Regions from separate parts of the Phytohabitans kaempferiae genome, predicted to be linked through region 2. Evidence: riboswitches for the same ligand, from Rfam matches in the RefSeq annotation. Region 2 holds a riboswitch; each other region holds the start of a gene.
What was found. A riboswitch is a leader RNA that binds a small molecule or an ion and turns the genes downstream of it on or off. The one in region 2 is predicted to bind cyclic di-AMP.
Positions count from the first base shown of each region.

Region 1 (3,265 bases), on a different contig from region 2:
GCCGCCCCGGCCTGAGCGAGGAGAAGGTCAAGGCGGAGTACCGGGAGTGGCTCGACCTGGCCCAGCGGCGCGGGCACAACGCGGTCTTCGTGCACGTACGGCCGGCGGGCGACGCGTTCTGGCAGTCCGACTACGCGCCCTGGTCGTACTACATGACCGGACGGCGGGACGGGCAGGGGCCGGGGTGGGACCCGATGGCCTTCATGATCGACGAGGCACACGCCCGCAACCTGGAGTTTCACGCCTGGTTCAACCCGTACAAGGCGAGCCAGTCCGGCGTCTTCGCCGAGCTGCCGCCCAACCATCCGCTGCGCGCCCATCCCGACTGGGCGGTCACCTACCCGGCGAAGGGCAAGGGCAGCCGCCTCTACTACAACCCGGGCATCCCGGAGGCGCGCAAGTTCGTGGAAGACTCGATCCTCGACGCGGTCAACCGGTACGACATCGACGGCGTGCACTTCGACGACTTCTTCTACCCGTACCCCCAGGGGAGCGAAGACTTCGCCGACGAGGCCACGTTCAGGGCGCAGGGCCGGGGCATCGCCAACAAGGCCGACTGGCGGCGAGACAACGTCAACCTGCTGGTCCGCGAGACCAACGAGCGGATCAAGGCGGCCAAGCCGTGGGTGAAGTTCGGCATCAGCCCGTTCGGCATCTGGCGCAACGCGTCGACCGACCCGCTCGGCTCCCCCACGCGCGGGTTGCAGAGCTACGACGCGATCTACGCGGACACTCGCCGGTGGGTACAGGAGCGGTGGGTCGACTACATCGTGCCGCAGTTGTACTGGCACATCGGCTTCGCGATCGCCGACTACGCCAAGCTGCTGCCGTGGTGGTCGGAGCTGGTCGCCAACAGTCCGGTGCAGCTTTACGTAGGCCAGGCCGACTATCGCATCGGGCAGAAGGGCGCGTGGGCCAATCCCGCGGAACTCGACCGGCAGTTGGCGCTCAACCGCAAGTACCGGGTCACCGGCAGCGTGCACTTCAGCGCCCGCCAGGTGAAGGCCGACCGGCTCGGCGCGGTATCACGGTACGCGGAGGCCCACTACCGCGAGCCCGCCCTGGTGCCGGCAATGTCACACCTGCCCGGCGAGCGCCCGCCCGCGCCGGAGGTCGAGGCGGACCGCGTCGACGAGGGCGTGCGGCTGCGCTGGGAGGGCGACGCGACGAGCTACGCGGTGTACCGGCTGGACGGCGACACGGCCCGCCTGGTCGCCACGACACGCGGCGCGACCTGGGTCGACACCACGAAGGGCGAGGGCGCGCAAACCTACTGCGTGACGGCCCTTGATCGACTGTGGAACGAGGGAAGCCCGAGCGAACCACGCGTCGTGAGTTAGACACGCATCGCTATCAATTACTGAACGTCGTTGTCCGATAACGCTTTCGATGGTTTTTCCCTGGTCAGAGCGTTGCCGGAGTCCACTGTCGATCCGGTAAGCTGTCCGGCGGTTTGTCGCGCGGCGACGCCCCCACGGCGTCGGGCGACAGCCACCGCCTAATCGCCCGCCCGGGCGAGTCGGGGAACCAGGTTTTCTGGGGTGAATCCGCAACCGCGGTAGGGGTCCTTCCGTCCCGAACCCGTCAGCTAACCCGGCCGGCGGTCCGATGGGAGGATTGCGTATGACGGCACCTGTACGTCGCCGGCGCTGGTCGCTGGCCGTAGCCTTGGCCGCCGCGGCGGCCGTGTTGTTGTCCGGGGTGGCCTTCGTGCCCAGTGGAGCGGCGGCAGCGCCAAAGCCCACGCCCGGCGATGAGGGGGGTACGCCGCTGCTGCGGGACGTACTGGAATCAAGCAGCCGGGGCTACGTCGAGGCGCAGAACGCGGTCACGAAGTCGCGCAACCGGCAGCTTCAGCTCACTCTCGAGCTGCGCAAGGCCGAAGAGAAGATCAAGTTGATGGAGCCCGAGATCGAGCTCGTGGCCATCACCTCCTACCGCAACGGTCGCATCGGGCCGATGAGCATGCTGCTCAACAGCGCCTCCCCGGACGACTTCCTGCGGCGGGCCGTCAACCTCGATCTGCTCGCCGCCCGCGACAACGCGAAGCTGGGCGAGCTCAACGCCGCCCTTGAGCAGGCGCGGCGGGCCAAGGCGGCGATCGACGCCGAGCTGAAGGAAGAGCAGAAGCAGCTCGCCATCATGGCCAAGCAGAAGTCCGAGGCGGAGAAGGCGCTGAAGCTTGTCGGTGGGAAGGCGACCGGCGGCTTCGTGAGCGCCACGTCGCCGGTGGCCAGGCCCGCGCCGCGCAACAGCAACGGCTCCTTCTCCTCGCAGAGCTGCTCGGCCGACGATCCCACCACCGGACGCTGTATCACGCCGCGCACGCTGCACATGCTCAAGGAGACGCAGCGGCTGGGCTTCAAGCGGTTCGTCAACTGCTTCCGGCCGGGCGGGCCGTACGAGCATCCGAAGGGTCGCGCCTGCGACTTCTCCTCCGAGCAAAACGGCTTTGGTGGCGACGCGACCGGCAACGACAAGCTCTACGGCAACAACCTCGCCGCGTTCCTCGTCCGCAACGCCGACGCCCTCGGCGTGATGTACGTGATCTGGTACCGGCAGTTCTGGTCGCCCGCCACCGGCTGGAAGTCGTACAGCGGCGCCAATGGTGACCCGTCCAGCGACCACACCAACCACGTACACATATCCATGCTCTGAGCGCCCGTACCTGTTGAAAAGGAAAGCCCCGCGCGGGTCGCGCGGGGCTTCGCCTTTCTAGCTACTCACTGGTCGGGCATCCGGCGGGCGGGAGCCCGGCCGAAGGGCTGGCGCGGCGGCGGGCCCACCGGTGCCAGCGCGGGGATCGCCAGGGTCAGCGGCGTGTCGCTCGTGACCGTGACATGCTCGCCGTGGTGCACGAGGTCGAGCTTGGCGCCCTCCCCGCCGTTGCGCAGGGAGTACGTCACCTCGCTTGGCTGCACGTCGACCCGGAGCCGGAGCCCACGCCACAGCATGGAGAACTCCATCCGGTTGATCCGGCTGGGCAGCCGCGGCGCGAACGACAGGCTGCCGCCGTGGTCGCGCATGCCGCCGAGCCCCGCCACCACGGCGAGCCAGGCGCCGGCGAGCGCGGCGATGTGCAAGCCCTCGCGGGTGTTGTTGTGGATGTCGTGCAGGTCCATCAGGGCGGCTTCGCCGAGGTAGTCGTGGGCCAGCTCGAGGTGGCCCACCTCCGCGGCGATGACCGCCTGCGTGCACGTCGAGAGCGACGAGTCACGCACCGTGCGCTGCTCGTAGTAGGCGAAGTTGCGCGCCTTCTGCTCCG
Region 1 covers NZ_JBHLUH010000004.1:449,305-452,569, forward strand. The annotation lists gene ACFFIA_RS03280 (glycoside hydrolase family 10-like protein) at 1-1,340, shown strand, start outside; cyclic di-AMP (ydaO/yuaA leader) riboswitch at 1,486-1,620, shown strand; gene ACFFIA_RS03285 (coiled-coil domain-containing protein) at 1,624-2,658, shown strand; gene ACFFIA_RS03290 (glycoside hydrolase family 65 protein) at 2,724-3,265, opposite strand, start outside.
Region 1: another riboswitch for cyclic di-AMP. It lies ahead of ACFFIA_RS03285 (coiled-coil domain-containing protein); the one in region 2 lies ahead of ACFFIA_RS36915 (coiled-coil domain-containing protein).

Region 2 (3,265 bases):
GCCAGGCCGACCAGCGTGTACCCGCCGAGCGCGTACGCCGGCGCGGCCAGCCCCATCGCGACAAGCTCCGCCACGAGCGCGGTGGTCTGGGCCAGCCCGACCGTGTGCACGTACCGGTCGGTGGCGCCGGCCGAGGCCAGCTCGTCGTAGACAAGGGCCTCCACGCTGCCGGAGGTCATCGCGGTGGAGGCGCCCCACAGCACGAAGCCGGCCGCGAAGGCGAGGTACGAGGGGAAGAAGGTCCAGAGCGCGAAGGCGACCGCCCGGAGCAGGGCGCCGATCGCGACCAGCCGGCGGCGCGAGTACGCGTCCGCCCACGCCCCGGAGGGGATCTCCAGTGTGAAGCTGACGACCGACCAGATCACGAACAGCGACGAGATCTGCCCGGTGCTGAGCCCGAAGTCGGCGAAGAGCAGCGCGTAGACCGGGTAGAAGAGCACGCCCTCGGTGCAGGCGCGCAGGAGGCAGAGGCGCGCGGTGACGCCCCTGGCCGTGCTCGCGCTACGTCAAGCGGGGTGACGTGTGGGCTCGACCATGGGGCCACAGTGCCACCCCATGATCGAGCCCGTCAACGCGGTTAGTCGATGACAGACAGGTGCACGTGGTTGGTGTGGTGCTCGCTCGGGCCGCAGCAGCCGCCGTACGACTTCCAGCCGCTACTGGGCAGCCAGATCTGGCGGAACCAGATCACGTACATCACGCCCAGCCGGCTCGCGTTGTTGACGTAGAACCTCGCGAGGTTGTTGCCATACGTCCGGGCCGCGCCGGATGCCGCACCGCCGAAGATGTCATCTTTGTCGACGGCGAAGTCGCAGGCCTGGCCTAGCGGATGCTCACCGGACGAGCCGGGGCGGTAGCAGGAGACGAAGATGCCGAAGCCCGCCGCCTGGGCCTGCTTGTACGCATGGGACGTACGCGGCGTGATGCAGCCCTGCTTGGAGGTCGGGTCGGGGCGGATCGTGCAGCCGGAGCCCCCGGTGAAGCGCGCGGCCACCGCGGTGGCGCCGCTGCCGACGGGCGGGCCGCTGGCGTCCTGGCCGCCTCCGGCCGCCTTCAGCGCGTTCTCGGCCTGCTTCTTGCGGGCGGCCATGACCTCGACCTGCTTCTGCTGCTCGCGGATCTCACCGTCGATCGCGAGCTTGGCCTTGGACGCCTGATCCTTGGTGTCGAGCAGGTCGCGCAGCTTCTTGTCCTCGGTCGCCGCCACGGCGTCGAGCGCCGCGGCCCGGTCGATGAAGCCCTCCGGGGAGGTGCTGTTGAGCATCGCGGAGATGGGGCCGAGCCGCCCTCGGCGGTAGGCCACGTTGGCCACCTCGCCGAGCACCTCGCTCTTGGCGACCAGGTCGCGCTCCAGTTGGGCCAGCTGAGTGGTCAGCTCCTGCTGACGTTTCTTGGACTTGTTCAAGGTGTCCTGCGCCGCGATGAAGCCCTTGCTGGCCGCGTCGAGCTGCTGCCGCAGGGTCGCGGTGCCGCCCTCGTCGTCGGTGGGCGCGGCGGCGGCGGGCTCCGCTGGTAAGCCGATCAGCGCGAACGCCGCGGCGAACAGCACCGCGACGAGACTGACCCGGCTGCGGGCATGAGCCATCAACCATCCTTCCAGTCAGCCGCCTACCGAGTTAGCTGACGGGTTCGGGACGGAAGTATCCCTACCGCTCGCGCGGATTCACCCCAGTGGATCGGTGGTTCCCCGGTCCGCCCGCGTGGGCGGCTCGGCGGCAGTCAACACCGGCGCCGGGGGGCGCCGCCGGGCATTGACCGGAGCCGAGGATAGCGGCTTTCCCATCAATGCGCCCAGTGTTGTACCGATGGTGACGAATCACTTACGACCTGCTCAGCGGCGGTGTCACCAGCCGACGTGGCGGCAGTCGCCGGCCATGGGCTCCACCTGGAGGGTCGCGTGCCCGATGTCGAAGTCGTCGTGCAGCGCCTCGCGGGCGGCCACCAGCACCGGCCCGAGCTGCGCGGACGGGTCGAGCGTGAGGTGCGCGGAGGCGACGTCCATGCCCGAGGTCAGCGTCCACACGTGCAGGTCGTGCACGTCGCAGACCCCCGGTACGGCGGCGAGCCGCGTGCGCACGGCGGTCACGTCGAGGTGCTCCGGCGCGGCCTGCACCAGGATGCGCACCGCCGCCCGGGCCAGCCGCCAGGTGCGCGGCAGGATGAACAGGCCGACGGCGACCGCGACGATCGGGTCGGCGTACGCCCAGCCGGTCAGCGCGATGACGACCGCGGCGACGATCACGCCGACCGAGCCGAGCAGGTCGCCGAGGACCTCAAGGTAGGCGCCGCGCACGTTGAGACTCTCCTGGGCGCCGGCGCGCAGCAGCCCGAACGCGACGATGTTGGCGATCAGACCGGCGATCGCCACCACCAGCATCGGGCCGGCGGGCACCTCGGGCGGATGGCCGAAGCGGCGGGCCGCCTCGATCAGGACGTAGATCGCGACGCCAAAGAGCAGGATCGCGTTGCCGAGCGCGGCGAGGACCTCCAGCCGGTACAGCCCGAAGGTCCGCTGCGGATCCCGCGCGGCCCGGCTCGCCGCGTGGATGGCGGCGAGCGCCATGCCGATGCCGAGCACGTCGGTGAACATGTGCCCGGCGTCGGACAGCAGCGCCAGCGAGCCGGTGGCCAGGGCGGCCACCGCCTCGATCACCATGAAGACGGCAATCAGGGCGAACGCGGCCCACAGTCGACCGCGGTGTCGCTCCCCCGCGCGCGCTAGATCCGCGCCGTGATCGTGCCCCGCACCCATGGGTCCAGAATATATGCGGACATTGCTATGTATGCAAACTTGGTACTGGCAATCAATGTCGTACGTGGGACTTCTGAGGTTCGCGAGTCGTCTTCGAACCGCTGGGGAAAGATGTGCGTGAATCCTGATGTGGACCGATCACAGGGAGTACCCATCGTGCTGACAAGACGAGCCCTGATCACCTCATCCGCCGCCGCGGCCCTCACCGCGGCCACGCTCTCCGTACCCGCTGCCGCCAGCGCGCACGGCAGCCACCGCGCCTTTCCCGAGGTCGTCCCCCTGCCGGACGGCTTCCAGCCGGAGGGGATCGCGATCGGCAAGGCGCCCTTCGCGTACTTCGGCTCCCTCGCCAACGGCGACATCTACCGCGCCAACCTCGCCACCGGGCGCGGCTCGGTCATCTCCACGGGACCCGGCACCCCCTCCGTGGGCCTGAAGGTCGACGACCGCGGCCGCCTCTTCGTCTCCGGCGGTGCCGCCGGCAACGGCCGCGTCGTCGACACGCACACCGGG
Region 2 covers NZ_JBHLUH010000079.1:99,589-102,853, forward strand. The annotation lists gene ACFFIA_RS36910 (MFS transporter) at 1-440, opposite strand, end outside; gene ACFFIA_RS36915 (coiled-coil domain-containing protein) at 578-1,585, opposite strand; cyclic di-AMP (ydaO/yuaA leader) riboswitch at 1,590-1,725, opposite strand; gene ACFFIA_RS36920 (cation diffusion facilitator family transporter) at 1,844-2,752, opposite strand; gene ACFFIA_RS36925 (SMP-30/gluconolactonase/LRE family protein) at 2,909-3,265, shown strand, end outside.

Region 3 (3,265 bases), on a different contig from region 2:
GCCGGGTCGCGCTCGGCCACGTCGAGGAAGCCAGTGAGGTCGTCGTCGAGGCCGAGCCACCGCCCGACGGCCTGGTGCACCGCCGCTCGCTCCCCGGGTGACAGGTGGCGCTCGGCGTGGAGCGTGACTGCGGGGCCGGAGCCCGGGGCGCCGGGGCCCACCTCGGCGACCACGGCGTCGGCGCCGAGCAGGAACGCCTTGCGCACGCGGCCGCCGGCGATCACGTGGCCGCCGGCGGTGGGCGCGAAGCCGGCGAGGGCGCGCAGGGACAGGTCGAACGAATACGGCTCGGCGGCCAGGCTCACGGCCGTGCTCGCATCGGTGCGCTCAGTCATGCCCCGACGGTGCGCCCGCGGTACGACACTTCCCGCCGGCCCGGTACCTCGCCGATCAGGGATTCATGCGTCGACCAAGGGCAGGAGACCGGCGTGTCCGCGAGCGAACCGCGATCCCCTGTCCCTGATCGGCGCAGTTGAAGATTTTTCGGGCGGGTCAGCGGACCCGGCCGTAGCCGTACGGGTTCATCATGTCGACCGACGCCAGCTTGACGCTCTCGCCGAACGTCGGCGCGTGGATGACCTTGCCGCTGCCCACGTAGATGGCGACATGGCCGAGGTCGCGGTAGAAGACGAGGTCGCCCGGCTGGAGCGAACCACGGCCGATGTGCGCCACCGCGTCCCATTGCATCGCGGCGTTGTGCGGCAGTTGCTTGCCGGCCGCCCGCCACGCGGCGAGCGTGAGCCCGGAGCAGTCGTACCCGTTCGGGCCGTCGGCCGCCCACACGTAGGGCTTGCCGATCGCGTCGTACGCGAACCGCACCGCCACGCCGGCCTTGCCGGAGACGGAGGGGACGGTGCCGGTGTACTTGCCGCCGCTCGGTGAGGTGGCCGCGCCGTACGCCCGCTCCCGCATCTCGTACAGCTTCTTGAGATCCGCCTCGATCTTCTTCTTGCCGGCCGCGAGCTCTTTGAGCTGGGCGGTCTGCTTGGCCTGCGTGGCGTCGAGCTTCGCCTTCTCCTCGGTGTACCGCCGCTCGGCGGCCGTGAAGCCGGCCAACTGGCGCTGGCGGTCGCGGGCGAGCTGGTCGAGCATGCCGAGCCGGTCGGCGAGGGGGCCGCTCCCGTCGAGCAGCGCGCTCGCGGCGCCCACCTGCCCGGTGCGGTACGCCACCGCCGCCATCGCGCCCACCTCGGCGTCAGCCTGGGCGAGCTGCGCCTCGAGCGGGCCCATCTTGGCGGCCAGCTCGGCCGAGGCGGCCTTGGTCTGCTTGAGCTGCTCGTTGAGCTTGTTGTACGCCTCGACGACCTTCTCCAGCTCGGTCGACGCCTTGTTGATCTGGTCCGTCAGCTCGCTGGGTGACGGCTCGGCCTGGGCCGCCGCGGCCGGTACGGTCAGCCCGAACCCGAGGGCGACCAGTACGAGGGCGCGCAACAGCTTCCGCGCGGAAGACAAACGGTGACCTTCTTCCCCAACGCCGCCTACCGGGTTAGCTGACGGGTTCGGGCGGGAAGATCGCCCTACCGCGGCTCGCGGATTCACCCCAGTGCAGAAGGTGGGTCCCCGATTCGCAGACGGAGCGTGACCGTCGTGCGATTCGGCGGCACCGGACCGGCGCCACCCGGGGGAGTGACTGACGACCGGACCAGCGGCTCCAACCTAGCGCCGGGGCCGGTTGGGCGAAAGTGGCCTGAGGGTGACTTGTGACTGACGCCCGCCAATAAGCGAAATGTCGAGGTCACTCATAGTGATTAGTTCGTGGATCCGAGTGACGTCGCCGTAAGGGTGATGGGTGATTTGTCGCTCTACGCGTTGGGTGGGCGACGGTGCCGGTAAATCGGACATGGGGGGCGGAAAGTGGCGCCGTACCGCTAGGAGACCGCTTCCAATCTGCCAGGTGGCTGATTGCGCCCCTTCCCTCGACTAGATGGCATCTCGCACAATGGCAACAGGGCCCTTGGGTCGCGCAAGCGGCAACGCAGTTTGAAGGCGGCACAGAGCTCTGATGCGGCACTGGAGCGCGAAAGACGATCGGCACCTGGCTGCCACCAGGTGCCGATCTCAAAGACCACCACACCAGCCCGCCTCACGAGCCGTAGGAGGCATGCAGTGCAGACTACTCGCTACCCCGCGCGGTCACCAGCACCACAGCCTGTAACACCAGTAGACGTAACAACCCCGAAATCAGTCGGCCCGCTCTACCAGCGGCCGGGCATCGTGGTGACGCGCGACTGGTTCATCGTCGGTGGTCGGCGTTTTCCGGTCGGCGAGTTGCACCACCTGCACACGGCACGGGGCCCGCACCATCAGCTCACCGTTCGGTCGGTGACGGTGACCGCGATCGTGCTGGCCGCCATCGGGGTCGCGCTCGGCGTGACCACCGATTTCAACGATCTGAGCGCCCAGGCATATCTGGCGCTCACGGCGGTGGCGTTCATCCCATTCCTCGTGGCGACGATCGGCCACCGCCTGCGGCCCAGGGCCTTCGAGCTGTGGGGCGAGTTCCGCGGCATGACGGTGCTGCTCTTCAGCAGCGACGAGGAGCGGCAGTACGGTCAGGTGACCCGGGCACTGCTCCGGGCACAGGAGGCCTACCGGCTCGGCGGCCTGGCCGAGCCCCTGGTGACGGTAAACATGTGGCGCATGCGTCCATAGGAGAGACTTCGCCCGAAGTTCGGCAGCCGCCCGGCAAGGCGGCAGCAGTGACCGGATGAAGGGCGCAGGTGGGGCCGGGGGGCCACACCGATCGTGGGCGGGCTCACTCGAGCCCGCCCACGATCCGTTTGATCATCTCCTGGGTCTCGGCCGGGCTGAGCGCCATCTCGCGCAGCCGCTCAAACTCGTGCCGGAACGGCCGCACCAGGTCGGGCTGGTCGACCACGTCGTCGGCGAGGCCGTTCTCCACGTACATCACGACGTCGGACGGGTCGGGAAACTCGAGGATCGCGAACGGGTTGGGGAATCCGTCGACGCCGGCGGCGAAGGGCAGCACCTGGATGGTGATGTTGGGCTGGGCGCCCAGCGACACGAGCCGCTCCAACTGCTCGCGCTTGGTGCGCGGGTCGTTGGCGATGCGCCGGACCACCGCCTCGTCGATCACCGCGGTGATGTGGGGCGGGTCGGCCTTGTCGAGCACCTCGCGCTGGCGGGCGAGCCGCACCTCCACCTGGCTCTGCTCGTCGCCACCGGGCTGGTCGCGGCGGACCGCCTTCGCCGCGTACGCCTCGGTCTGGAAGAGCGCCGGGAGCTTGGTGGGCGTGTAGCAGAG
Region 3 covers NZ_JBHLUH010000068.1:116,246-119,510, reverse strand. The annotation lists gene ACFFIA_RS31890 (DNA-3-methyladenine glycosylase family protein) at 1-335, opposite strand, end outside; gene ACFFIA_RS31885 (C40 family peptidase) at 493-1,452, opposite strand; cyclic di-AMP (ydaO/yuaA leader) riboswitch at 1,461-1,610, opposite strand; gene ACFFIA_RS31880 (DUF6232 family protein) at 2,050-2,652, shown strand; gene ACFFIA_RS31875 (helix-turn-helix domain-containing protein) at 2,756-3,265, opposite strand, start outside.
Region 3: another riboswitch for cyclic di-AMP. It lies ahead of ACFFIA_RS31885 (C40 family peptidase); the one in region 2 lies ahead of ACFFIA_RS36915 (coiled-coil domain-containing protein).

Region 4 (3,265 bases), on a different contig from region 2:
CCAGCGCGGCCTGGAGCGCGTCCCGGCCGGCCAGCAGCGCGCCGCTCGCGTCGGCGCACACGGCGGAGGGCAGCAGCGGCGAGCCGTCGAACAGGACCGGCTCGGCCGGCACGCCGGGACGGCTCAGGACCGCGACGGTCGACGAGGTTCCGAAGTCGACTCCGAGCCGGTACGCATCGGCAGACACGCCGACAATCTACGGTCCCACCGCCACCGGGAAACAGCGCCGCAGGTGGCGGGCGCGGGATCAGACCATCGACATGTGTACGTGATCTTTGTGGTCCTGCGGACCGGTGTAGGTCGACCAGCCGGTCACCGGGAACCAGATCTGCCGGTACCAGATCACGTAGAGGATGCCGAGCCGCTCGGCGTTGCGGACCAGGAACGCGGTGAGGTTGTTGCCGTACAGCCGCTGGTCGTCGGTGCGGGCGTTGGCGAAGCCGCTGTTGAGCAGCGACCAGTCGCAGGCGCGCCCCTTGGGATGCTCGAACGGCCCGCCGGGGCGGTAGCAGCCGACGAAGCGGCGGAACCCGGCCTTGCGCGCCTCGTTGTACGCGTTGAGCGTGCGTGGCGTGATGCAGCCGGAGGTGGTCGGGTCGTTGATGCTGCACGACTCGTCCGGCCAGGAGCCGTCCGAGTTTCGGGGCGCGGCCTTGGCGACGGGCGAGGTGGCGGCGACGAAGCCGCCGGTGAGCTTGGTGCCGCCGACGAGCGCCAGCGCCTTGTCCGCCTCGGACTTCTGGCGGGCGATGACGGCGAGCTGCTTGCGCTCCTCGGCGACCTCCGCGTCGAGCGCGGCCTTCGCCCTGGCTGCCTTCTCCCGCGCGGCGGTGAGCTCGGCGACCTTCCGGTCGTTGACCATGTTGAGCTCGGTGAGCACGGTCGCCCGCGCCATGAACTCGTCGCGGGAGGCGGTGTTGAGCAGCGCGGACACGGCGGTGAGCTTGCCGGTGCGGTAGGAGGCGGCGGCCAGCTCGCCGATCTGCGGCGCCAGCTCTTCGAGCCGGTCCTCCGCCTGGCGCAGCTCGAGACTGAGCTGGAGCTGGCGGTTGCGCGACTTGTCGAGCGCGGCCTTGGCCTGCGCGTATCGCTTGCCGGTCGCGGTCAGCACCTCGCTGAGCAGCGCCGGCCCGTCTTCCGCCGGGGTCGGATCCGCCGGCGCCGCCTGCGCGCCGGACGGTGCGGTCACGAACAACACCGCACCGGCGACCACCGCCATCGCGAACGCGCACAAACGGCGTAAGGCTGCCGTCATACCATCCCTCCGTCGGCCGCCGGCCAGGTTAGCTGACGGGTTCGGGACGGAAGCGATCCCTACCGCGATGCGGATTCACCCCGAGGCGCGTGGTTCCCCGGCTCGCCGAAGTGGCGATTTGGCGGCGGTCAGGCCGCCCCGGCCCGTTGCCGGAGCGCATGACCGGCGGTCAGCATACCGGACCAGATACCTCCGGTCACCTCAACCACGCCAGAAAAAGCGTTACCACACAACGACTTTGGGTAACCTAAGCCCCCACCGTCGTCCTCCACAATGGAGGAGGCTCGGCCCGCGCTCCGACGGCGCTTTCGGCGGCGGGGCGGGCACCGGCTCGCCCCGCCGCCGGCCGAGCCTCAGGCGGGCAGGCCGCCCACCTGCGTGTTGATCCACGAGCGGATCGAAGACAGGTCACCGTAGATCGACGGGCCGGTGGCGCAGACCGCGCTGCCGTTGCCGGACCGGCTGGTGGCGCCGATGAGGTTCCACCGGCCGCTGATCATCCGGACCTGCGGGCCGCCGGAGTCGCCGTAGCAGGCGCCGGAGTTGCCGTTGGTGTTGTTCGTGCAGATCTCGTACGGGCCGTCGATGCCGAGGCACCGGCTGTCCGTCACGATCGACGTGTCGAGCTCGGTGGCCAGGACCGGCGCCGAGCCGCAGCCGCGGGTCGGGCAGGTCTGGCCCCAGCCGATGATCCGGGTCGCGGTGCCGACAGCCCCGGAGGTCGTCGGGATGGGCGCCGGCGCCTGGCTCACCGAGCTGCCCAGCCGCAGCAGCTTGACGTCGATCCGGGGGTGGTTGACCGCACCGGTCACGGAGACCACCGTCCCGCCGCTGCCGCGGTTGACGCTACCGACCCGCACCGACGACGGCGTGGGGCAGTGCTTGGCCGTGACCACCCAGTTCGCCTTGATCAGCGACCCGGTGCACCCGGAGGTGTACACCAGGAACGAGTAGTTCTCCGACGCCGGCCGGCCGTTGACGATCAGCGGGACCATGCCGCCGTCCGGCTCGGTGGCGGTCTGGCTGGCGGCGTACGAGTGCGACGCCGGTGGCGCCGCACTCGCCGGCACCGCGCTGACGGCATGGACCGAGGCGACCGCGACGGCACCGAGCACCGCGGCCGACAGTCTTCTGAGGAGCATTGGTTGACCTCCTGGACGTCGTGTTGGGGGGTGACCCCGACCGCACGCTATCCATTTAGGGAAATCTTTCAATGCTCTTCGCTATACCGAATCTGCCCTATCGCCGGATGATGGCGGCAAAAGCGCCGGTCAGCGCCGAGGGCTGTTTCATCGAGGGTCGGCCGAGCCGAGGCGTCTGGGCCCGCCGCGGGCCGGCCATGCCCCTGGGAAACGGGCCCTAGAAGCGCAGCCGGACCAGCCGGCGTACGCGCGGTCGCACCGCCGGTCGCCTCCGCCGCGTGGCCGTGGCCGGTGCCGCCACCGCCGGGTCGTGCGTGAGCACCGCGCGGTGGGCGGCCGCCAGCTCCGGGCCCGGCACGATGCCGAGCTGCTCCACCAGCAGGTCGCGCACGCAGCGGTACGCCTCCAGCGCCTCCGCCTGCCGGCCGGAGCGGTACAGCGCCACCATCAGCCGGCACCACAGCGACTCGCGCAGCGGCTGCTGTGCGGTCAGGTCGCGCAGCAGCGGCACCAGGTCGGCGTGGCGCCCGGCGGCCAGCAGCAGGTCGAGGCGGCGCTCGGTCGCGGCGTACCACTCCTCGCTCAGCCCTGGCGCGTGCTCGGCGACCAGCGCCTCGGAGCCCACGTCCTGGAGCGGGTCGCCGTGCCAGCAGGCGAGCGCGCGCTCCAGCAGGTCGAGCTCGGCCGCGCCCTCGGCCGACCGGGCGGCGCGCAGGAGCGTACGGAAGCGGTGCACGTCGACCGCCTCGGCCGGCACCGTCAGCACGTATCCGCCCGCCGTACCGCGGATCACGTCCATGCTGAGGTCGTGCCGCAGACGAGTGACCACAGTGGACACCGCACGCCGGGTCGGTGAGAGGGCGTCGTC
Region 4 covers NZ_JBHLUH010000001.1:37,818-41,082, reverse strand. The annotation lists gene ACFFIA_RS00210 (Hsp70 family protein) at 1-187, opposite strand, end outside; gene ACFFIA_RS00205 (coiled-coil domain-containing protein) at 248-1,255, opposite strand; cyclic di-AMP (ydaO/yuaA leader) riboswitch at 1,258-1,389, opposite strand; gene ACFFIA_RS00200 (S1 family peptidase) at 1,609-2,397, opposite strand; gene ACFFIA_RS00195 (AfsR/SARP family transcriptional regulator) at 2,615-3,265, opposite strand, start outside.
Region 4: another riboswitch for cyclic di-AMP. It lies ahead of ACFFIA_RS00205 (coiled-coil domain-containing protein); the one in region 2 lies ahead of ACFFIA_RS36915 (coiled-coil domain-containing protein).